2 regions of the Bradyrhizobium sp. SZCCHNS2022 genome follow, and region 1 is predicted to be linked to the other one. Evidence: riboswitches for the same ligand, from Rfam matches in the RefSeq annotation. Region 1 holds a riboswitch; the other holds the start of a gene.
The links. A riboswitch is a leader RNA that binds a small molecule or an ion and turns the genes downstream of it on or off. The one in region 1 is predicted to bind S-adenosylmethionine.
Positions count from the first base shown of each region.

Region 2: it holds a riboswitch for S-adenosylmethionine, as region 1 does, so the genes downstream of both, QXZ94_RS21090 (homoserine O-acetyltransferase) here and QXZ94_RS23965 (O-succinylhomoserine sulfhydrylase) in region 1, are expected to answer to the same signal.

Region 1 is NZ_JAUHHZ010000001.1:5,354,590-5,365,525, forward strand. It holds gene QXZ94_RS23910 (hypothetical protein) at 158-496, shown strand; gene QXZ94_RS23915 (SMP-30/gluconolactonase/LRE family protein) at 527-1,432, shown strand; gene QXZ94_RS23920 (hypothetical protein) at 1,425-1,715, opposite strand; gene QXZ94_RS23925 (SDR family oxidoreductase) at 1,746-2,501, opposite strand; tRNA gene QXZ94_RS23930 (tRNA-Gly) at 2,692-2,765, opposite strand; gene QXZ94_RS23935 (methylated-DNA--[protein]-cysteine S-methyltransferase) at 3,027-3,599, shown strand; gene QXZ94_RS23940 (AraC family transcriptional regulator) at 3,668-4,507, shown strand; gene QXZ94_RS23945 (VOC family protein) at 4,560-4,919, shown strand; gene QXZ94_RS23950 (SRPBCC family protein) at 4,930-5,331, shown strand; gene QXZ94_RS23955 (MATE family efflux transporter) at 5,336-6,805, opposite strand; gene QXZ94_RS23960 (2'-deoxycytidine 5'-triphosphate deaminase) at 6,930-8,036, opposite strand; SAM riboswitch at 8,149-8,228, shown strand; gene QXZ94_RS23965 (O-succinylhomoserine sulfhydrylase) at 8,305-9,528, shown strand; gene QXZ94_RS23970 (GDSL-type esterase/lipase family protein) at 9,621-10,799, opposite strand; gene QXZ94_RS23975 (SGNH/GDSL hydrolase family protein) at 10,814-10,936, opposite strand, start outside.
Region 2 is NZ_JAUHHZ010000001.1:4,689,489-4,700,424, reverse strand. It holds gene QXZ94_RS21105 (prephenate/arogenate dehydrogenase family protein) at 1-21, opposite strand, end outside; gene hisC (histidinol-phosphate transaminase) at 18-1,115, opposite strand; gene QXZ94_RS21095 (chorismate mutase) at 1,157-1,990, opposite strand; SAM riboswitch at 2,190-2,269, shown strand; gene QXZ94_RS21090 (homoserine O-acetyltransferase) at 2,361-3,575, shown strand; gene metW (methionine biosynthesis protein MetW) at 3,579-4,241, shown strand; gene QXZ94_RS21080 (secondary thiamine-phosphate synthase enzyme YjbQ) at 5,139-5,558, shown strand; gene QXZ94_RS21075 (alpha/beta fold hydrolase) at 6,038-6,898, opposite strand; gene QXZ94_RS21070 (LysR family transcriptional regulator) at 7,022-7,927, shown strand; gene QXZ94_RS21065 (DUF805 domain-containing protein) at 7,992-8,342, opposite strand; gene QXZ94_RS21060 (alpha/beta hydrolase) at 8,401-9,264, opposite strand; gene QXZ94_RS21055 (TIGR02594 family protein) at 9,521-10,174, shown strand; gene QXZ94_RS21050 (IS4 family transposase) at 10,506-10,936, shown strand, end outside.

The sequences.
Region 1 (10,936 bases):
CCAACACCAAACCCTCCCGGTGAGGAGCGCCGCTGGCGGCGTGTCTCGAACCATGAAGCCCCGAACGAGGCGAAAGTGATCGCCGTGCTCTCACTCCCTCGCCGGCCCGCGAACGGCCGGCCACCGAGCCCTTTCTGACACTGAGGAGCGAATGCCGATGTACATCCGTTGCGCTTTCTTCAATGGCCGCGTGAAGCCCGGACGCGAAGCCGAGTTCACTGCCTATGTCCGCGAGAAGCTGGTGCCGCTATGGACGCGCTTTCCCGGCGCCCAGGAGGTCCGCGTGCTGCGCCAGGAGGAAAGCGATAGCGATGCCCAGCGCTATGAGATGGTGCTGGCGATCCGCTATCCTTCGCACGCGGCGATCGAGCAGGCGCTGGCGTCGCCGGTGCGCGCGGAGAGCCGCGAGGTGACGGGAGGGCTGATGGAGATGTTCGAGGGCTCGATCTTCCACACCGTCTTCAGGGCCGACGATTTTCCCCTGCCGACCGACTGACCGCATCCTCGCCGCCGGAGACCTTGCGCCATGACCACCTACGACATTCGCGACCCGCGCTTCAGCGCCCTGATCATCGGCCACGCCAAGCTGGAGAAGCTGTGGACCGGCTGCCGCTGGGCCGAGGGCCCGGTCTATGTTCCCGCGGCGAAATCGCTGCTGTGGTCTGACATCCCCAACGACCGCCTGATGCGATTCGACGAGACCGACGGCTCGGTCTCGGTATTCGAGACGCCTTGCGGCTATCACAATGGCCATACGCGCGACGCGCTCGGCCGCGTCATCGCCTGCGAGCATGGCGGTCGACGCATTTCGCGACTGGAGCACGACGGCACATGGGTCGGCTTGGTCGATCGTTTCGAGGGCAAGCGCTTCAACTCGCCGAACGACGCCGTGGTGAAGTCGGACGGCACGATCTGGTTCTCCGACCCGACCTACGGCATCGACAGCGCCTATGAGGGCCACGCGGCGCCGAGCGAGATCGGCGCGAGCCACGTCTATCGCTTCGATCCGGCCACCGGCGCAGCCGCAGCGGTCGTCACCGACATGGTGAAGCCGAACGGCCTTGCGTTCTCTGCCGACGAGCGCCTGCTCTACGTCGCCGACACCGGCGCGACCCACGTGCCGGATTGGCCCGCGGTCATCCGCGTCTACGCGGTCGCCGCGAGCGGAAGGACCGTCGGCGACGGCCGTGTGTTCGCCACCTCGCCCGCCGGCTTGTTTGACGGCTTCCGCATCGACCGCAGCGGAAACATCTGGACCTCGACCGGCGATGCCATTGCCATCTACGCACCCGATGGCACCTTGATCGGGCGCATCCCGGTGCCCGAGATCGCCTCCAACGTCACCTTCGGCGGGCCGAAGCGCAACCGGCTCTACATCACCGCGCAAACCTCACTCTACGCGATCTTCGTCAACGCCCATGGGATCAACTGAGACCACACGACCGCTCCGGCGCGCCGACCATGCACGTCAACTGACCGGTCGCAGCCTTAGGCGTGCCGACCGAAAGCGGACGATCAACCGAGCCCAGCACGGCAGCGGCGGCAGCACCTGCCGCCGACGTCGCGCCGAGCGCAACGAGCGACGCGACCTTGGCCGCATCGAGATCGAACGCGACGAGGCGGGTTGCGGTCCGAGCGGTCCGGGCACCAATCGCGCCGGCCATCGCGTCAGTGCCAATCGACGCGACGACACGACTCGCGTCGACACGCGGCAAGCGCTGCGCTGGATGGCGCGACGGCCGGCCTCAGAGCGAGGCGGTGATGCCGCCATCGACATAGAGCACGTGGCCATTGACGAAGGACGATGCCGGCGAGGCCAGGAAGATGCAGGCGCCGACGAGTTCTTCGACCTTGCCCCAGCGCCCCGCCGGGGTGCGCTTCTCGAGCCAGGCCGAGAAGGCCGGATCAGCAACCAGTGCAGCGTTGAGCGGCGTATCGAAATAGCCGGGCGCGATGGCGTTGACCTGCAGGCCGTGCTTGGCCCAGTCCGTCGCCATTCCCTTCGTGAGGTTTCCGACCGCGCCCTTGGTCGCCGTGTACGGTGCGATCGACGGACGCGCGAGCGACGTCTGCACCGAGGCGATGTTGATGATTTTGCCGCCGTGCCGTCCGATCATGTGGCGCGCACAGGCTTGGCCGACGTTGAACACCGAGGCGATGTTGGTCTGCAGCAGGCGCTGGAACGCCTCCTCGGGGAAATCCTCCAGCGGCGCCCGATGCTGCATGCCGGCATTGTTGACGAGAATGTCGATCGGGCCGACCTCGGCTTCGAAGCGATCGACCGCCGCCCGCACGGCGGCGTGATCGGTCACGTCGAAAGCGAGGATGCGTGCGCTTGGAATGTCGCGAGCAGCTGCGGCGAGCTTGGCTTCGTCGCGGCCATTGAGCACGATTTCGGCGCCGGCTTGAGCAAGACCGCGCGCGAGCGCAAGACCAATGCCTTGCGAAGATCCGGTCACCAGAGCGCGACGCCCCGCCAGATCGAACAAGTCGACCGCCACTCCGCTTTCTCCGCCTGCTACGTTGAACCCGCCGGGCAAGACTATGTTATCGATAACAAATCCTGTCAACGCCACGGCTTTGGCTTCATCCGCAACGCGACGAGGGTCGTCGCGTTGCTCGCAAGCGCACGCATCCATCTCCTCGAGATGGCGATCTGTGGTGATCGTTATGGGGGGATCGTTACGGGGCTGGAGCGGGCGAAGGGAATCGAACCCTCGTATGCAGCTTGGGAAGCTGCCGTTCTACCATTGAACTACGCCCGCATGGCTCAATGCTTAACCGAGCCGCAGCGTTTCGCCAAGCGGCTTGTCACTCTGCGGATCGTCGCGGAGCCTGCCGTCGGACCCGTCTCGCGTGCTGCACCGCATGGCGCCGCGCAGATCGCGAGACGGCGCTTGACAACCATGACCCAAATCAGGGCAAACCCCGCCCCGGTCGTGCCGCGCTGTTAACAAACTGTTAACAAAATTGATGCGGTCGACCGCGGCAGTGCTATGGTTGTGGTGTGGGGTTGGGGTGGCGTCATGGGGCGTGGGTATACGATCTTTGATACGGCCCTCGGCCGTTGCGGCATCACGTGGAGCGATGCCGGGATCACCGGCGTGCAGCTGCCGGAAGCACGGGAAATCGAAACCCGGCGGCGGTTGTTCCGCCAATTTCCGGAAGCACGGGAGCAGCGCCCGTGTTCGAACACTGAACTCGCCATTGAAGGCATTTCCGCCATGCTGCGCGGCCGGGATGTCGACTTCTCGGACGTAGCGCTCGATCTCAGCGGCGTACTGCCGTTCAACCAGCGCGTCTACGAACGCATCCGCGCCATTCCGCGCGGCGAGACGCGCAGCGCTGACGAGCTCGCAATCGAGCTTCACGTCGCCGGAGCGCTGAACTCGATTGCGCAGGCCCTGACGAAGAATACGTTCGTCCTGATCGTGCCGTGCCACCGCGTGCGCGACCTCGGCAGCAGCCACGACAAGCCGTCACCCAACAGCGGGGTCATCTCCAAGCGGCGGCTGCTGTCGCTCGAAGGCGCACGGCCGCTTGCGGGCCTGACCTTGTTCGACGCTCTGCTCACCGTCGACCGGGCCCGCGCCTCATGAGCGTCAAGTCCTCGAAATTTCTCACACCCAACCCTCGTCTTTCACGCGCGATGCCCTAGATTGCCAGGATGACCGCGACCATCCTGTTCGAAAGTCGAGACGTCACCGTATCTGAATTCCGCTGTGCGGCGGCTCCGGGTGAGCGTCCCTACGCCGAGCAATATGCCGGCTACTCGCTGTCCTACGTGCGCAAGGGCAGCTTCGGCTGCCATCACCGCGGCCGCTTCTTCGAGCTGGTCACCGGCTCATTGCTGGTCGGACATCCCGGCGACGAGTACATGTGCACGCATGACCACGTCTGCGGCGACGAGTGCCTGTCGTTCTTTTTCGATGAAGCCATCATTGACGAGATCGGCGGCGACAAGCGGACCTGGCAGACCGGCGCCACGCCGCCGCTCCCGGAGATGATGGTGCTCGGCGAGCTCGCCTTGGCTGGGGCCGACCGCGAGCGCACGCATGGACTTGACGAGATCGGTCATCTCATCGCCGGCCGCTTCGTAGCCACCGTCACCGGACGAGAGGAGCGGCCGCCACAACCGAGCCTGCGGGATCGCCGGCGCGCGGTCGAGAGCGCGTTGTGGATCGACGAGAATTCGGACCGCGACATCGACCTGGCGGATACGGCCCGCGAGGCCGGTGTCAGCCCGTTCCACTTCTTGCGACTGTTTGCGGCGACGATCGGCGTGACACCGCATCAATACCTGATCAGGTCGCGTTTGCGGCGCGCAGCCCGGCGTCTCAGCGAGGAGGACACGCCGGTCACCGACATTGCCTACGATACGGGCTTCGCCGACCTGTCGAACTTCACCCGCACCTTCACGCGCGCCGCCGGCGTGTCGCCATCGAAATTCCGCAAGGCTTCGCGCGGCGAGCGCAAGATTCTCCAAGAGCGGATCGGCCGCCACTGATGAGATGATCTCAGCGCGTGCAACAGCTGCATGCCCAGCATGGAGATCATCGATGTACGATCATATCGGCCTCAAGGTTGGCAATCTCGACGCCAGCATCCGCTTCTATACTGCCGCACTGGCGCCGCTCGGACACATCCTCTGTTCGAAGGACGAAGTCTCCGCAGGGATCGGCCCCAAGGGCGAGCCGATGCTCTGGCTCTATCTCGACAAGGCCGCGGCCAACGCTGCAGTACATGTCGCGTTCCGCGCTTCCGATCACGCTGCCGTTGCCAGATTCCACAGCGAGGGACTGAAAGCCGGCGGCCGCGACAACGGCGGTGCCGGGCCGCGCACGGACTATAGTCCGACCTACTACGCCGCATTCCTGATCGATCCCGACGGCAACAACATCGAAGCCGTGTGCCCTTGAGGTGATCGTCATGGCATCGATTCAGAAGGAGATCCCGATCGCAGCCCCGGCGGCTGCCGTGTGGGACGCCGTGCGCGATTTCGGCGCCGTTCATATCCGGCTGGCACCCGGTTTCGTGACCGATACCCGACTCGACGGCGACGTCCGCATCGTCAGCTTCGCCAATGGGAGCGTGGTGCGCGAGCAATTGGTCGACTGCAACGATGAGCGCCGGCGCCTGGTCTATGCCATCAAGAATCAGCGCATCACCCAGCACAGCGCGTCGTTTCAGATCTTCCCGGAAGGCGAGGAACGCTGCCGAATGATCTGGACGACGGACGTGCTGCCGCACGAGATCGCGCCCTATATCGAGCAGCAAATGGAGCTCGGCGCGCGTGCGATGCAGGACACCTTGGGCAGGCAGCGCGTGTAGCAGCTCAGCCGAGGCGCGGCGGCGGCTGAGAGCCAGAGTTGCGGACGGGCGCCAACGCGGCCGGGCGCAGCTCGATCGTGGCAGGCTTCGAACCCCAGCGGGTGAGCATCACGCTGGCGAGAGTCAGGCCGCCGAGGAGGACCATGGATGCCGCTGCCAGCAGGAAAAACTCGCCCTCGGTGGCGGCATGCTGCAGCAGATAGCTGCCGCCGGCGGCGATGAAGACGAGCCGCGCCGTCTGCGCCAGCACCGGCCCGATCACGCGCGCCGCGCCTTGCGAGGAGAAATACATCGAGATCGCCAAGCCGATGAAGGCATACATCGGCGCCGCGATCTGAAGATAATGCCGGCCGGCGCTGCGCGCGCTCTCATCCTGAGTGAAGATGTCGACCCAAACCTGCGGGAAGATCGCGATGCCGGTCGACAACACACCCATGGTGGTGAAGGAGACGAGACCCGCGGTCCAGGCAACGCGGCGGGCGCGCGCGATCTGCTCAGCACCGATTGCCATGCCCACCATCGGCACCGAGGCCATGCCGATCGAGAACCCGACGGTCGTCATCATGAATTCGAGGCGAGCGCCGATTCCGTAGCCGGCGAGCACGGCCGTGCCGAAGCCCGCGAGCATATGGGTGAAGATCGCGATCGACAGCACCGACTGCAGCGGCGAGAAGCAGGCGATCGCACCGACCTTGAGAATGTCGGCGAACATCGCACGGCTGATCTTGAGACCACGGAGCTTCGGCCTGACGCGAGCTCGCCCCGAGAACAGATACCAGCTCATGACCGAGATGCTGACGCTGAAGGCGAGCAGCGCGCCCGCCGCGACGCCGCGCATGCCGAGGCCAAGACCCAGGCTCAGCGTGCCACCCAGAACGATCTGCAACAGCGCCGAGCTGAGGATCATGAACGACGGCAGCTTCATGTTGCCGGTGCCGCGCAGGATGCCGGCCATGGAGTTCATCAGCCATGGCAGCACGGCGCCGCCGAAAAATATCTGCAGGTATGCGACGGCGTGGCTCAGCACCGCGCCGCGGCCGCCGAGCAGCTCCAGCAGAGCGGGACCGAACACCAGCATGCCGATCATGAAGGCTGCGCCGAAAAGCAGGGCGATCAGCAGCGCATGCGAGGCCAGCGTCGAAGCGCGCTCAGTATCGCCGGCGCCGAGTGCTCGCGCGATCGCGGAGGCCACGCCGCCGCCCATGGCGCCACCGGACATCGTCATGGTGAGGATTACCAGCGGAAACACCAGCGCCATGGCCGCGAGCGCCTCGATGCCGAGCCGGCCGATATAGGACGTCTCGGCGATGACGACGCAGGTGCCCGCCGTATTCGCGATGATGTTGGGCCATGCCAGCGACAGCAAGGTGCGCAGGATGGGGCCGTCGACCAGCGCATTCCGCATCGGCTTCACGGCGATCGGCAAGGAACGCCCTTCGTCGACCGGACTGTCGGCCAAGCCGATCTCGGACATTTCAGCTCCCCGCTCGGCCGCGCGCGTCGCAGCCCCATTGGCTTTCGTTGAAGCCTTCCTAGCACACTGCCGGGGTACGCCCTGTGCGGCGGGCGCATTGGGGGTGCGCGGCAGACGCAGCCGGCTAGAGCCGGAAATGCTTGGACAGCTTGAGGCCCTGGGCCTGGTAGTTGGAGCCGATGCGGCTGCCATACATCGCGTTCGGCCGGGCCAGCATCTTCTCATAGACGAGACGGCCGACGATCTGGCCGTGCTCGAGGATGAACGGCACCTCGCGCGAGCGCACCTCGAGCACGGCGCGCGAGCCCTGCCCGCCGGCGCCGGCATAGCCGAAGCCCGGATCGAAGAAACCGGCATAGTGGACGCGGAATTCGCCGACCAGCGGATCGAACGGCACCATCTCGGCGGCGTAGTCGGGCGGCACCTGCACGGCTTCCTTGGAGGCCAGGATGTAGAACTCGCCGGGATCGAGGATGAGGCTGCCGTCGGGACGCGCCTTGATCGGCTCCCAGAACTCCTCGACCGGATAGCCGGCCCGGCGGTCGACATCGACCACGCCCGTGTGGCGCTTGGCGCGATAGCCGACATAGCCGTTGGCGTTCGCCCCGGAGAGATCGACGGACAGCGCCACGCCGCCGGCGAGATCCGCATCGTCGCGATCGACCAGCCGCTCGGCTTCGTGCAGCGCGATCAGCTCATCCTCGGACAAAACCGCATCGCGGTAGCGGAAGCGGACTTGCGACAGGCGGGAGCCTTCGCGCAACAAGACGGGAAAGGTCTTCGGGCTGATCTCGGCATAGAGCGGGCCATGATAGCCGGCGCCGATCATGTCGAAGCGGCGGGTGCCGTCGGCGATCACGCGCGTGAACACGTCGAGCCGGCCGGTGGAGCTCTTGGGATTGGCGGCGGCGACGATGTCCTTCGGCAGCGCCAGGCTCTCCAGCAGCGGCACGATGTAGACGCAGTTGGTCTCCAGCACTGCGCCGTCGGCGAGCGCGAACTCGTGGAGCTTCAGCTCGTCGATGCGTTCGGCGACGGTCGAGCCGGGGCCGGGCAGAAAGCTCGCGCGCACGCGGTAGGCAACGTCGCCGAGGCGGAGGTCGAGGCTCGCCGGCTGGATCTGACTCTCGACGAAGTCGTATTCGGGAATGATCAGGCCGGCCTCCGCCATCGCCACGATCATGCGGTCGGGCAGGATGCCATGGACGTCGGCGGGAAGCGAGAACGGCAAGACCTGATCCTTTGCAGGCGCCGGAACGGCGGCTATGCGAGCCTATATAGGGTCTTTTGACCGGTTATCCGATGGCTGGCTTGACGGAAAGGCCGGGTGGGACTAAGAGCACGACTTATCCCGTGGTGATTTGAGCCGGCCGGCTTGCAGCCACGTTAAATAAGTCGCTAAACAGGCCGGGGACGATTGTGATCCCGGCCGTGAGGAGTTTTCCCAGGCCGGTTTTTTTGTGCCCATCGCCGACAGCGGTGGTCACGATGGAGGTCACATGTCCAATTCTCCTGCGTCGAAGTCCCCCGCGAAGGCCCCGGCGTCGTTCGCTCAGTATCGTCCCGAAACCCGGCTGGTGCATTCCGGCGGCCTGCGTTCCGAATTCGGCGAGACCGCCGAGGCGCTCTACCTCACCCAAGGTTTCGTCTACGCCACTGCCGAGGAGTGCGAGGCGCGCTTCAAGGGCGAGGACCCCGGTTTCATCTATTCGCGCTTCTCCAACCCGACCACGGCGATGTTCGAGCGCCGCATGATCGAGCTCGAAGGCGCCGAAGCCTGCCGCTCGGCCGCGACCGGCATGGCCGCCGTGACCACCGCGATCCTCGCGCCCTTGCGGGCCGGCGACCACGTCGTCGCGGCCAAGGCGCTGTTCGGCTCCTGTCGCTACGTCGTCGAGGACCTGCTGCCGCGCTACGGCATCGAGTCCACCCTCGTCGACGGGCTCGATCTCGACCAGTGGCAGAAGGCGGTCAGGCCGAACACCAAGTCGTTCTTCCTGGAGAGCCCGACCAATCCGACGCTCGACGTGATGGACATCCCGGCGATCGCCGAGATCGCGCATGCGCATGGCGCGCGGCTGATCGTCGACAACGTGTTCGCGACGCCGATCTGGCAGAGCCCGCTGGCGCTGGGCGCCGATGTCGTCGTCTACTCCGCGACTAAGCATATCGACGGCCAGGGCCGCTGCCTCGGCGGCGTGATCCTGTCGTCGGAGGCGTTCATCGCCGAGCACATCCACAATTTCATGCGCCAGACCGGCCCGTCGATCTCGCCGTTCAATGCCTGGGTCCTGCTCAAGGGCCTGGAGACCCTGGCGGTGCGCGTGCGCGCGCAGACCGAGACGGCGGGGAAGGTCGCTGACTTCCTCGCCGCGCATCCGAAGATTTCGCGGCTGATCTATCCGGGCCGCGAAGACCATCCGCAGGCAGCGACCGTGCGCAAGCAGATGCGCGCCGGATCGACGCTGGTCGGCTTCGAGGTCAAGGGCGGCAAGCCCGCGGCATTCCGCACGCTCAATGCGCTCAAGCTCGCACGGATCTCCAACAATCTCGGCGACTCCAAGACGCTGGTCACCCATCCCGCGACGACCACGCATCAACGGCTGACGCCGGAGGCGCGCGCCGAGCTCGGGATCAGCGAGGGCTTCATCCGCTTTTCGGCTGGGCTCGAGCATGCGGATGATCTGATCGAGGATCTGGATGCCGCCCTTCGGGCGGCATAGCGAATAGCGAATGGGGAGTGGCGAATAGGGATCGGGCGCGTTGATCGATCTGATCCCCCTATTCGCTACTCGCTATTCCCTACTCGCCCGCGTCACATCGGCCGATAGGTCAGCACTTCCGCCGGGGCGTTGATGCCGAGCTTCACCTGGCCGACGGAGCGGATGATGTCATCGCCGAGCAGCTGGGCGAAGCAGGCATAGCCCCAGTCGCTCATGTGCAGGCCGTCCGAGATCACGAACTCGTTGATCGGGATCGCCTGCCGCTCGTGCCAGTCGCGCATCACCTCGAAGCGCGGGAAGATGCCGGCGTGATGCAGCTCGGCGATGCGGCCGAGCAGCTTGTTCATGCGGCTGGCATTCTCCGAACGCTCGTTGACCCTGGGCGAATATTGCAGATCGACCAGCACGACGTCGGACGCCGCCGCCTGGATCTTGGCGACACCGTCCTCGACCAGCCTGGCGGTCTCGGTCGGATCGAGGTCGCGCAGCACGGCGTTGGTCCCGACCTGCCAGATCACGAGATCCGGATGACGGTCAATCACCGACGTCTCCAGCCGCTTCATCATTTCCGGCGCATCCTCGCCGCCGACGCCGGCATTGATGACGCTGATGTCGGCCATCGGATATTGCCGGCGCAGCTGTGCGGCGAGCCGGTTGGGATAATTGTATTCGGGCGCGCTCGAGCCATAGCCCTGGGTCGACGACGAGCCGAACGCGACGATCACGACCGGCAGTCCCGACGCGAGCTTGTTGGCGACATGCGGCAGCGAGATGAAGTTCTTCTTCGCGACGCCTTTCGGCGGCAGGCACGGCACGCGGTTGAAGATGTCGGTGGCGGACTTGGCGACCTGCTTGACCTTGTCGATCGCCCGCTCGGTGATGCTGCGCGACTGAGGTGTCGCGGCCGCGACGGGCTGGACGGCCCCCAACGTCGCATTTGGAGGCGTCGCAGTTGGAGCCGGCACGTTTGCCGCTGACGGCGCGGTCGGTGCTGCCTGTGATATCGCCGTCGGGGACTGACTGGCCGTGGTCGACGGATGCACGGCGGCGATCTGTCCGGTCCCCTGGCTGGCCGCCTGGGCGACCGTGATGTGGCCGATGGTCGGCCGGAGCTCCTTGATGGTCGACGCCTCTGCCTCGGGCGATGCTGCTGACGCGACGCTCTGTGCGTACGCCAGATGCGGACCGATCGAGAGGGCAAGCACCACCGCAACAGCGGCGGACGGCATATTCCATGTCCCAGATACGCGGCGACGACAATTGTAGGTCATGAACACGACGGATCCTAGTTCTGCTGCGCCGGCCCGATATGCGCTGCGTCGATGATGAACTTCGACAGCGCCCGGCCGAGACAGTCGTGAACCTGCTTGGCCAACTCGATCCCGTGCGTTGGATTGAACAGGTCGAA
Region 2 (10,936 bases), 670 kb from region 1:
GAACCGTCCGGCGACGCTCACCTCGCCCCCATGAAATCGCTGAGAGCCTCGATCACGAGACGGTTGGCTTCCTCGGTGCCGATCGTCATGCGCAGCGCGTTCGGCAGCTTGTAGTTGGCGAGCGCGCGCAGCACGAGGCCGCGGCGGGTCAGGAACTCGTCCGCCTCCACCGCGGTCTTGCCGTTCTCGGCCGGGAAGTGGATCAGCAGGAAGTTGGTGACGCTCGGCGTCACCTTGAGCCCGAGCTTGCCGATCTCCTCGGTGAGCAGGTTGCGCCACGTTTCCGTGTGCGTCTTCGACATCTGCTGATGCGCGGTGTCCTCGAGCGCCGCGACGGCTGCGAGCATCGCCGGCGAGGAGACGTTGAAGGGCCCGCGAATACGGTTGATGGCGTCGACGATGTGCGCCGGGCCGAACATCCAGCCGACGCGAAGCGCGGCGAGGCCGTGGATCTTGGAAAAGGTGTGCGTGACCACGGTGTTCTCGGTCGTCGCGACCAGCTCGATGCCGAACTCGTAGTCGTTGCGCGAGACGTAGTCGGCATAGGCGGCGTCGAGCACCAGCACGACATGCGAGGGCAGGCCGGCACGCAGCCGCTTGACCTCGTCGAACGGGATATAGGTGCCGGTCGGGTTGTTGGGGTTGGCGAGCCACACCAGCTTGGTGCGCGGCGTCACCGCGGCGAGGATCGCGTCGACGTCGGTGCGATACTCCTTTTCGGCGGCGACCACGCTCTTGGCGCCGCAGGCCATGGTCGCGATCGGATAGACCAGAAAGCCGTGCGTGGTCGAGATCGCCTCATCGCCCTGGCCCAGGAAGGTGTGGGCCAGCAGGTTGAGGATCTCGTCGGAGCCGGCGCCGCAGACGATGCGGTCGGGGTCGAGGCCGTAGGTGCGACCGATGGCCTCGCGCAGCACCCGCGAGGTGCCTTCAGGATAATCCTCGAGATGGCCGGCCGCGCTCTTGAATGCCTCGATCGCCTTGGGCGACGGACCGAATGGGGTCTCGTTGGCCGACAGCTTGAAGACCTTGCGGCCGGGCTCCGGCTTCGGGCTCTTGCCGGGCGTGTAGGGCGCAATATCGAGGATGCCGGGGTTCGGCACGGGACGGGACATCGTCAACTCCGGAGAATGCTTGGGAGGGGCGCAAGGCGGCCTCAGCTGGGAACCGTATAGCGTTTCGCGTGGCCGCCGACGAGGGCTGCGGAGCGTACCGAGGCGCCTGCCGCGATCAGGGCTGCCTTGATTTTTTCGAGGTTCGCGGGCGCCTCGATCGACACCAGCAGCGCAGCGCCGTCGAAAGCGGTATCGGGCACCGCGATGACGTCGGCGAGCGGCGACAGCGCCCGCGACACCTGGGCGTTCCAGCCGGACACGCGGATGCTCCAGGTCTCGACCTCCAGCACCAGCGCATCGTCGGCGACACGCGACACCGCGAACACCGGCAGCGCCGCTGGATGGTCGGCGCGCTCGATGAACGGCAGCCGCGCAATGATCTTCGGTGCGCCCACGGGCTCCAGCGTGATCCACCACGGCGTATGGCCCGACGTCGTCGACACCAGCGCGAGATCGCCCTTCGAGCGCGCCACCGCCTCGACCGCGGCCTGGGCGCTGAAATGGGCAATGTAGGGCACCACGAAGCCGAAATGGAACCGGGCGGAATCGCGCATTGCGGATTCGCCGACCGACACATCGGCATGCACCGAGAACGGCGCCTGCACATAGGTGAAGGTCGAGACGATCACGCGCCAGATGCCCTCGACCGTGTCGAGCGGCAGGATGCCGCGATGCCGCTGCACCAGCCGGCGCATCATGTCGGCCTCGCGCGCCGGGCGGAACGCCGAGCCGACCTCCTGGGTCTTCTTGACCTTGATCAGCCGGTCGATGATGTCGGCCCGGTTCATCAGCAGGTGATGCACCTGCTCGTCGATCGCGTCGATCTCCTTGCGCAGGTCGGCGAGCGAGGGCGGGGCGGGCGGCGGGTTCGACATGGTCCGTGTCACTCTTCGCGAGGCCACGGGGAAACGCGCGGCCACAAGGAACGGATGCCGTTCTCTCCGATGCGCCGGGCCCGCGCAACAGCAAGTTTACCTTGTGCTGCCTAGGCTTGCCCCGACTGCAGCGGTGGGGCGCCCGAGCGGCGGTCAACCCCAGCTTGCCTTGACGAAGAGCGCCCGCGGGACTAGTTTCTGCCCGTTCCGTGGTCATTTGAGCCGGCCGGCTTGCAGCCACGTTAAAAAACTCGCTAAACAGGCCGGGGACGTTATCGATCCCGGCCGAACCCCAGTTCAGGCCGGGTTTTTCATGGCCTGATATGTCACGTGGTTCGGGAGCTCCGGCGGAATGGCCGGGGTGAGAGACATGACAGGCCTGACGCCGAAATCCACCTCCGCATTGCGCACGATTGCGCCGGAAGAGCGTTCGCACGAGGTCGACCATCCGAGCTCGCTGGTCGCGCAGTTCGGCGCCGACAAGCCGCTCAAGCTGGATTGCGGCGTCGACCTCGCGCCGTTCCAGATCGCCTACCAGACCTATGGCGAGCTCAACGCCGACAGATCGAACGCGGTGCTGATCTGCCACGCGCTGACCGGTGATCAGCATGTCGCCAACCGCCATCCGGTCACCGGCAAGCCCGGCTGGTGGGAGACCTTGGTCGGTCCGGGGCGGCCGCTCGATCCGGCGCGCTACTTCATCATCTGCTCGAACGTGATCGGCGGCTGCATGGGTTCGACCGGGCCGGCCTCGTTGAACCCGGCGACGGGCAAGGTGTGGGGCCTCGACTTCCCGATCATCACCATCCCCGACATGGTGCGGGCGCAGGCGATGCTGATCGATCATCTCGGCATCGACACCCTGTTCGCCGTGGTCGGCGGCTCGATGGGCGGCATGCAGGCGCTGCAATGGACGGTGGCCTATCCACACCGCGTGTTCGCGAATCTCGCGATCGCCTGCGCGACACGGCACTCGGCGCAGAACATCGCCTTCCATGAGCTCGGCCGCCAGGCCGTGATGGCCGATCCGGAATGGGATCACGGCCGCTATGCCGACAAGGCCACGCATCCGCATCGCGGCCTCGCGGTGGCGCGGATGGCCGCGCACATCACCTATCTGTCGGACGCCGCGCTGCATCGCAAGTTCGGCCGCCGCATGCAGGACCGCGAGCTGCCGACCTTTTCGTTCGACGCCGATTTCCAGGTCGAGAGCTATCTGCGCTACCAGGGCTCGTCCTTTGTCGAGCGTTTCGACGCCAACTCCTATCTCTATCTGACGCGCGCGATGGATTATTTCGATATCGCCGCGGATCATGACGGCGTGCTGGCGGCTGCCTTCCGCGGCATCCAGACCCGCTTCTGCGTGGTGTCCTTCACCAGCGACTGGCTGTTTCCGACCTCGGAATCGCGGGCGCTGGTGCATGCGCTGAACGCGTCCAGCGCGCGGGTGTCGTTCGCCGAGATCGAGACCGACCGGGGGCACGACGCGTTCCTGCTGGATGTGCCCGAGTTCTTCGAGATCGCCAGCGCGTTTCTCGATTCCGCGGGCAAGGCACGTGGCCTCAACGCCGCGAAGGGGAGCTGAGCCATGAGCCTGCAGGGTGTGCTGCCGCTGAACGGCTTTTCCGGTGGCGAGGTGCTGGCCTATCGGCCCGATCATCTGCTGGTCGCCGGCATGGTCGAGCGCGGCTCCAAGGTGCTCGACATCGGCTGCGGCGACGGCGACCTGCTGCAACTGCTGGAGAGCCGCGGCATCGACGGCCGCGGCATCGAGCTGTCGCGCGAGGGCGTCAACCATTGCGTCGCCAAGGGGCTCGCGGTGGTGCAGGGCGACGCCGATACGGACCTCGTCGATTATCCGGACGACGCGTTCGACTACGTGATCCTGTCGCAGACCTTGCAGGCGACGCGGCAGCCCAAGGTCGTGCTGGAGAATCTGCTGCGCATCGGCCGCCGCGCCATCGTCACCTTCCCGAATTTCGGCTTCTGGCGGCTGCGCCTGCAACTGCTCGTCGGCGGCCACATGCCGCGCACGGACAATCTGCCCTTCACCTGGTACGACACGCCCAACATCCATTTCTGCACCATCAAGGACTTCGTGCAGCTCTGCGACGAGATCGGCGTGAAGATGGAGCGCGCGGTGGCGCTGGATAGTTACGGCCGTCCGCTGCGCGTCGCGATGCCCTGGTGGTTCTGGAACATGTTCGGCGAGCAGGGGGTGTTTCTGCTGAGCCGGGCGGAGAGGCGGTAGGGGTACGTCCTCTTGCCGATGGTGCGTATGCCGCCGAAGCGACGTCATGCTCGGTTGTCGTCCCGGCGAACGCCGGGACCCATAACCACCGGTGGTCATGGGACGATGACTCGCAGTTGCGTCTCACCGATAGATCACGCGGTATGGGTCCCGGCGTTCGCCGGGACGACAGTTAAGCGCTGGGCGAGCGGTTGTCCGCCCCTGACTTGCGCACGATGATACAACTCATCACTGGCGAGCCGTGGGGCTTGTCGCGTTTCACATCTCAAACAGCCGAAAGCATGACGCGCCGATCCCGCAGCGCATCCGCGCCCGGGCTCTGCGTCAGTCATCGCCTCCGATAACGCAGAGGCGCAGGGAAGGCCGGATGCTGGCCGCACCCATGGCCCGCCTGCGAGAAAAAATGCAGGCGGCAGGTACCACAGGTACGAGCCGGAACACCCGGCCTTCCCTGCGCGATGGTTGTACGGCTGCTTCGCGTTCTCCCTGGTGCGCCGGGCTTTCTGGCCACCATCGTCGGCGACATTCATCGCCAACTTGATCCTAGCGTCGGAGGATCAGGACCGCGCGACTTGACCGTGCGCATCGAGATTGTTCGTCCGCGCGAGAAACCCCACGCGCAACCCGACACGCCCACCGCATCCCACCTCAGCGTTCGTGACGACCGCGATACGCCCCTTGCTGTGAGGCGGGACGGCCGGAAATCTGCGCTTGATTTGCCCGTCGGTGCAAGTGCGGACCATGCGACAAACTAACACGACGGGCAGTTTGTGCATGGCGCGCCTGCGGGAATTGCCCGTCGTGCAGACAGGGACGCTGACGTCGCATTGCCTGCTCGACGTCGACCCTGCGATCGCTAGAATGGCGAGCCGTGACCCAACGTCAGAGGACGCGCTCATGAAATCCTTCCGCAAGGAGCTGTGGTTCGACATCCCCGGCCGGCGCGCCTTCATCAACATCACGGGTGAGGTCGAAGCGGCGCTCAGGGAGAGCGGCGTGCGCGAAGGACTCGTCCTGGTCAACGCCATGCACATCACCGCATCGGTGTTCATCAATGACGACGAGAGCGGGCTGCATCACGACTACGAGCAGTGGCTGGAGAAGCTGGCACCGCACGAGCCAGTTTCGGGCTATCGCCACAACCGCACCGGCGAGGACAATGCCGACGCCCACATGAAGCGGCAGATCATGGGCCGCGAGGTCGTGGTGGCGATCACGCAGGGCAAGCTCGACTTCGGCCCGTGGGAGCAGATCTTCTACGGCGAATTCGACGGCGGCCGCCGCAAGCGGGCGCTGATCAAGATCATCGGAGAGTAGGTGATGTCATGAGCACCGGTCGTCATTGAGAGGAGCGAAGCGACGAAGCAATCCAGGGGTTACGCGTAAAGTCCTTCCGTGTGACCCCTGGATCGCTTCGCTGGCGCTCGCGATGACGGAGGGGCGACGACAGCCTCCGCTGTCATGCCCGCGCAGGCGGGCATCCAGTACGCCGCGGCCTCTCGGGGACATACGGCGATCTCGGAATACTGGATCGCCCGGTCGAGCCGGGCGATGACAGCTGTGGTGGTGCGGCCGGCTTCGCCGCGGCCGTCATTGCGAGGAGCGGAAGCGACGAAGCAATCCAGGGACGACGCGTGAAGTCTTTCCGTGTAGCTCCTGGATCGCTTCGCTGGCGCTCGCGATGACGGGGGAAGGTGGTGACAGCCTCCGCTGTCATGCCGACGCAGGCGGGCGTCCAGCTTGAGACCGCGCGTGTCGCCTGCGGACATGATGGATGACGTCGACGTCGGCGCCGCCTATCCGGCGAAAACGGCCTTGATCTCCGCGGCGACCTTCGGCGCGTTTTCGTCGAGCACGAAGTGGCCGGAGTCGAGCCAGACCAGCTTCACGTCGGAGAGGTCGTTGAGATAGGCGCGGGCACCGGGCGGGATGAAGAACGGGTCGTGCTGGCCCCAGATGATCAGCGTCTTCGGATTGTGGACGCGGAACGCGGCCTGCCACTGCGGATACAGCGCGACGTTGGTCTTGTAGTTCTCCAGCAGATCGAGCTGATAGTCCTGGGTGCCCGGACGGTCGAGCAGGGCCTGGTCGAGGATCCAGTTGTCGGGATTGACGGCCTCGGGATCCCTCGCGCCGACCAGCCACTGGAATTTGGTGCCGTCGAGGCTGAGCAGCTCACGCGCGGGCGCCTCGGTCTCAGGTGTGCGCTTCTCCCACAGCGGCAGCAGCACCTTCTTCGGCGCCTCGCCGACGCCCTCCATATAAGCGTTGGTGTTTTGCAGGATGAAGCCCTTCACGCGCTCGGGTCGTTGCGTGAACAGGCGGAAGCCGACCGGTCCGCCATAGTCCTGCATGTAGAGGATGTAGGAGTCGAGGCCGAGCACGTCGACGAGGCCTTCGACATGGGCGGCGAGATTGTCGAATGTATAGGCGAACTCGCTGCGATCAGGCGCGTCGGAATGGCCGAAGCCGATGTAGTCGGGTGCGACGAGGTGGAAGCGGTCGGCCAGCGCCGGGATCAGGTCACGAAACATCTGGCTGCTGGTCGGCAGGCCGTGCAGCAGCAGGATGGTCGGGGCGGTGGGATCGCCAGCCTCGCGGTAGAACACCTTGCGGCCGTGAACGGTCGCGGTGCGGTAGCGGGTCTTGGTGGTCATAAGGGTCTCCTGGTCAGAGGGCGGGGGCGTTTGCCGCCGTTGCAGCGAGTTGTATGCCTTCCAAGAATCGGCGGAAGTCGATACGATCAGGAGGTTGCCTCCCGAAAATTGAAAGGGCCCTGCTTGGATCGCCTGGATGCGATGTCCGTGCTTCTCGCTGCCGCTGATGCCGGCAGCCTGTCGAAGGCCAGCCGGGCGCTTGGGCTGCCGCTGGCGACCGTCAGTCGCAAGGTCGCCGAGCTCGAGGCGCATCTGAAGGCCTCGCTCTTGATCCGCTCGGCCAAGGGGCTGGAGCTGACGCCGGCGGGGCGATCCTATGTCGCGGCAGCGCGCGTGATCCTGGAGCAGGTCGCCGAAGCCGAGCGCGCCGCGAGCGGTGAATATTCCGAGCCCAAGGGCGATCTGGTCGTGACGGCGCCGATCATGTTCGGCCGGCTGCATGCGCTGCCGGTCGTGACGCGCTTCCTCGCGGCCTATCCCGATGTCGCGGTGGATCTCGTGATGACCGATCGTGTCGCGCACTTTCTCGACGACCAGGTCGACGTGGCGCTGCGCATCGGGCAGCTGCCGGATTCCAGCCTGATCGCCACCCGGCTCGGCAGCGTTCGCCATGTGATCTGCGCCAGCCCGGATTATCTCGCCGCCAACGGCCGCCCGGTGCGGCCGGACGATCTGGCACGGCACAGCGTGATCTCGTTCCAGAGCGTGTCGGTGCCCGGCACCTGGCGGTTCGAGGTCGACGGCGCCGAGATCGCCGCCGGCTTTCGCGCGCGGCTCGGCGTCAACACGATCGATGCGGCGATCGAAGCCGGCCTGTCGGGGGCAGGGCTGGTGCGGGCGCTGTCCTATCAGGTCGTGGACCACGTCCGCAGCGGCCGGCTTCAGCTCGTGCTCGACGCCTTCGAGCCGGCGCCGCGTCCGGTGCATCTCGTCTATGACGGCCAGACCCGGTTGCCGCTGAAGCTGCGCGCCTTCGTCGATTTCGTCGTGCCGCTGCTGCGGCAGCGATTGGTGGAGGCGGCGATTTGAGGCTCGTCAAGGCGAGGCAGGAGAGATCGTCATGGATATCGGGAGCACTTCGGCGCGCGGCGAGTCACGATAGCCCGCTGGACACGCCGCGCGCAGCGATAAAGCGGTTCGGCCCGTCAGTCCCACGGAGGAAGCCCAGCTCGATGAACAGCGTGATCTGTCCAACGAAGGGTATCAGGCCGACCAGTTGATACCAACCCGAGCGACCGCGGTCGTGGCAACGCTTCGCGCCGATCGCCAGAGTTGGCCACAAGGCCAGGAGAGACAAGCCGAGCACGGCATTATTGAATGCGAGCGGCGGCACAACGGCGACCACCACAAAGAACGCGAATGCGAGCGGCAGGACGAGGCCGAGCCAGTACGCTGATCGGCTGACCCGCCCGTCGAATGAAAACAGGAAACGCAGCAATCGCATCACGCTTCAGCAGCCGTCACTTGTTTGTCGCAGAACGCGAAGAGCCACAGCCATCTCGTCATCCCGCCATCGATCTCGGATCGCGCTGTCCCCACCGGCCGGCCTCCACCAGGGCGATGAAGCGCTCGACGGCCTCGTTGAACAGCGCCGGCTCCTCCAGGTTCAGCACATGCCCCGACTTCGGGAAGACCATCAGCCCCGAGGCCGGCAGATGCCGCTTCAGGAACAGGCTGGGCTCGATGCAGGCGTCGTCCTCGTCGCCGCAGATGATCAGGGCCGGGGTGGGCACGCGGCGGATCGCGTCGGCCATGGTGTAGATCGACGGCCTCGCGCCTTGAAAGCCGCGCATGGTGTTGGCCGAGCCCTTGGCGTCGTGGCGGGCCAGCGCGGCGTAGAAGTCGGCGTGGCCGCGCGGGTCCTTGACCAGGAAGGGGATGCGGCCGGGGGCTTCGCGCGTCACCTTGGCGGTCTCGGCTGAGCCGAGCGTCTCGAACTGCTCGGCGGTGGCGCGGCACTGGGCGCGGAAGGCTTCGAGCTGCGCGAGGTCCGAGCCGGAGCCGACCCCGGCCAGCACCATGGAGCGGATGCGATCAGGCGCGTTCAGCGCCACCTGCAGCGACGAGTAGGAGCCCATCGACAGGCCGACGAAATGCGCGCTGTCGATGCCGAGGTGATCGAGCACGGCCAACGCGTCGGTGGTGAAGTGCACGTAGCTGTAGAGGTCGGGCGATGGCGGCACGTCCGAGGGCGTATAGCCGCGGGCCGAGTAGGCGATGCAGCGATGGCGGCGTGCGAGGTAGCGCAGCTGCGGCTCCCAATTGGTGTGGTCGGCCGCGAACTCGTGCAGGAAGAGCAGCGGCGTGCCCGTGCCGGCCTCTTCAAAATAGAGGCGAACGCCGTCTTTCGCCGTCGCATGGGGCATTCTCAGCTCCTCCCGTTTCGCGTGCCGGAGCATGACTGATCGCGCGAGGCGCGACAATCGGTGGTCCGTCCGCCTGATTTTGGCCGCAGAATAAGCCCGGAATCACCCTCTCGTCGCCGGTTTTTCGCCGCCAGTCGTCATGGTTTGGTCACACGGCGACTTTTTACGGACCCCGCTGGCGGCTTGCAGAGGGGCCGCGCTGAGGACCAGGGGGTGCCAAGTCAGGGTACTGGGGGAAGTAACAGAAGGATTGAGTATGGTTGTGTCTACCCTTCGCCGGTCGCTTCATATCGTTGCGCTGACCATGTGCTCGGCAGTGATTGCCGCCACCGCAACACCGGCTTCGGCCCGTCCGCATCACGGCTCCGGGCATCATGCCCACCGCAGCCACGGCGGCCATCACTACGCTCGGCATCATCATCACCGTCGCTCCGCCGCCCGGCTGTCGCGCTGGGAGCGCGGCGTGGCGCGGATGCAGGTCACCGGCGTCGCCGACGCGCAGGCCAGCCTCATGATGCCTGGCTCGGCGTCCGACGGCATGGCGTCGTCAGGAGGCTTCGGCGGCAGCACGGTCGTCTCTGCGGCGCGCAGCTTCATCGGCGGCGGCAATCCCACCGGCCGGCGCAGCCTGTGGTGCGCGCGCTTCATGAACATGGTGCTGGAGCGCACCGGCCATCGCGGCACCGGCTCCGACATGGCGCGCTCCTTCGCGAGCTATGGCCAGCGCGTCTCCGGCCCGCAGGTCGGCGCCATCGCGGTCATGAGCCGCCGCGGCGGCGGTCACGTCGGCGTGGTCTCGGGCGTCGATGCCCAGGGCAATCCGATCGTCATCTCCGGCAACAATGGCGGCCGCGTCCGCGAGACCGCGGTGTCGCGCGGCCGCGTGTATGCGTATGTGATGCCGAACTGATAGGTCCGGCTTTCTGGACGAGGGCGGCACCGCCCGTGCGGCTGCCCCTCACCCCAACCCTCTCCCCGTAAGAACGCTAGGGTTTCTACACGTCTTGCGCGACAGATTGACTCGGGTTGTCATGATGTTGCGCCGTCTATGCCTGTTGTATGATTCTGTATCCGACGCTTTGATTTGAAGGAGCGTTGGAGATGCAGCGAGAGCCGGATTTGTCATTGGGCGAGTTTGGCGACGTGCGCCTCGATAAAAGGGGGCGGCGTTCGTCCAGGCTATGCTTTGTGCGCGCAGCGTCTGCCTGCGCCAGATGGCGCGGGGTGACTGGGCCGCGTACATGGCGTACTGGCGGTTCGTGAACAATCCGCAAGTCACGATCGATCGGCTGATTGAGGGCTGGAGCAGGCAGACGGCGGCCGTCGTCGGTGGACGGCATGTGCTGGCGATCCAGGACACCAGCGAGGTCAAGTTCCAAACGCAGCGGGGACGCCGGCGCGGACTGGGCAAGGTCGGCAAAGGCAATGCCCGCGGTGTGCTGCTGCATGCCATGATGGCGGTTGATGCCGACAGCGGAGCTTGCCTCGGTCTCACCGGTGGCGAGGTGTGGACGCGCCGGGGCAAGGTTAAGGTCCCTCACGACCAGCGGGAGTTGGCCAACAAGGAATCGGCGCGCTGGGTAACGACGGCCGAGCAGGGCTGCGAGGTTCTTGCTGCAGCGCGCATGATCACCGTTGTCAATGATCGCGAAGGGGAGTTCTTTGCGCATTG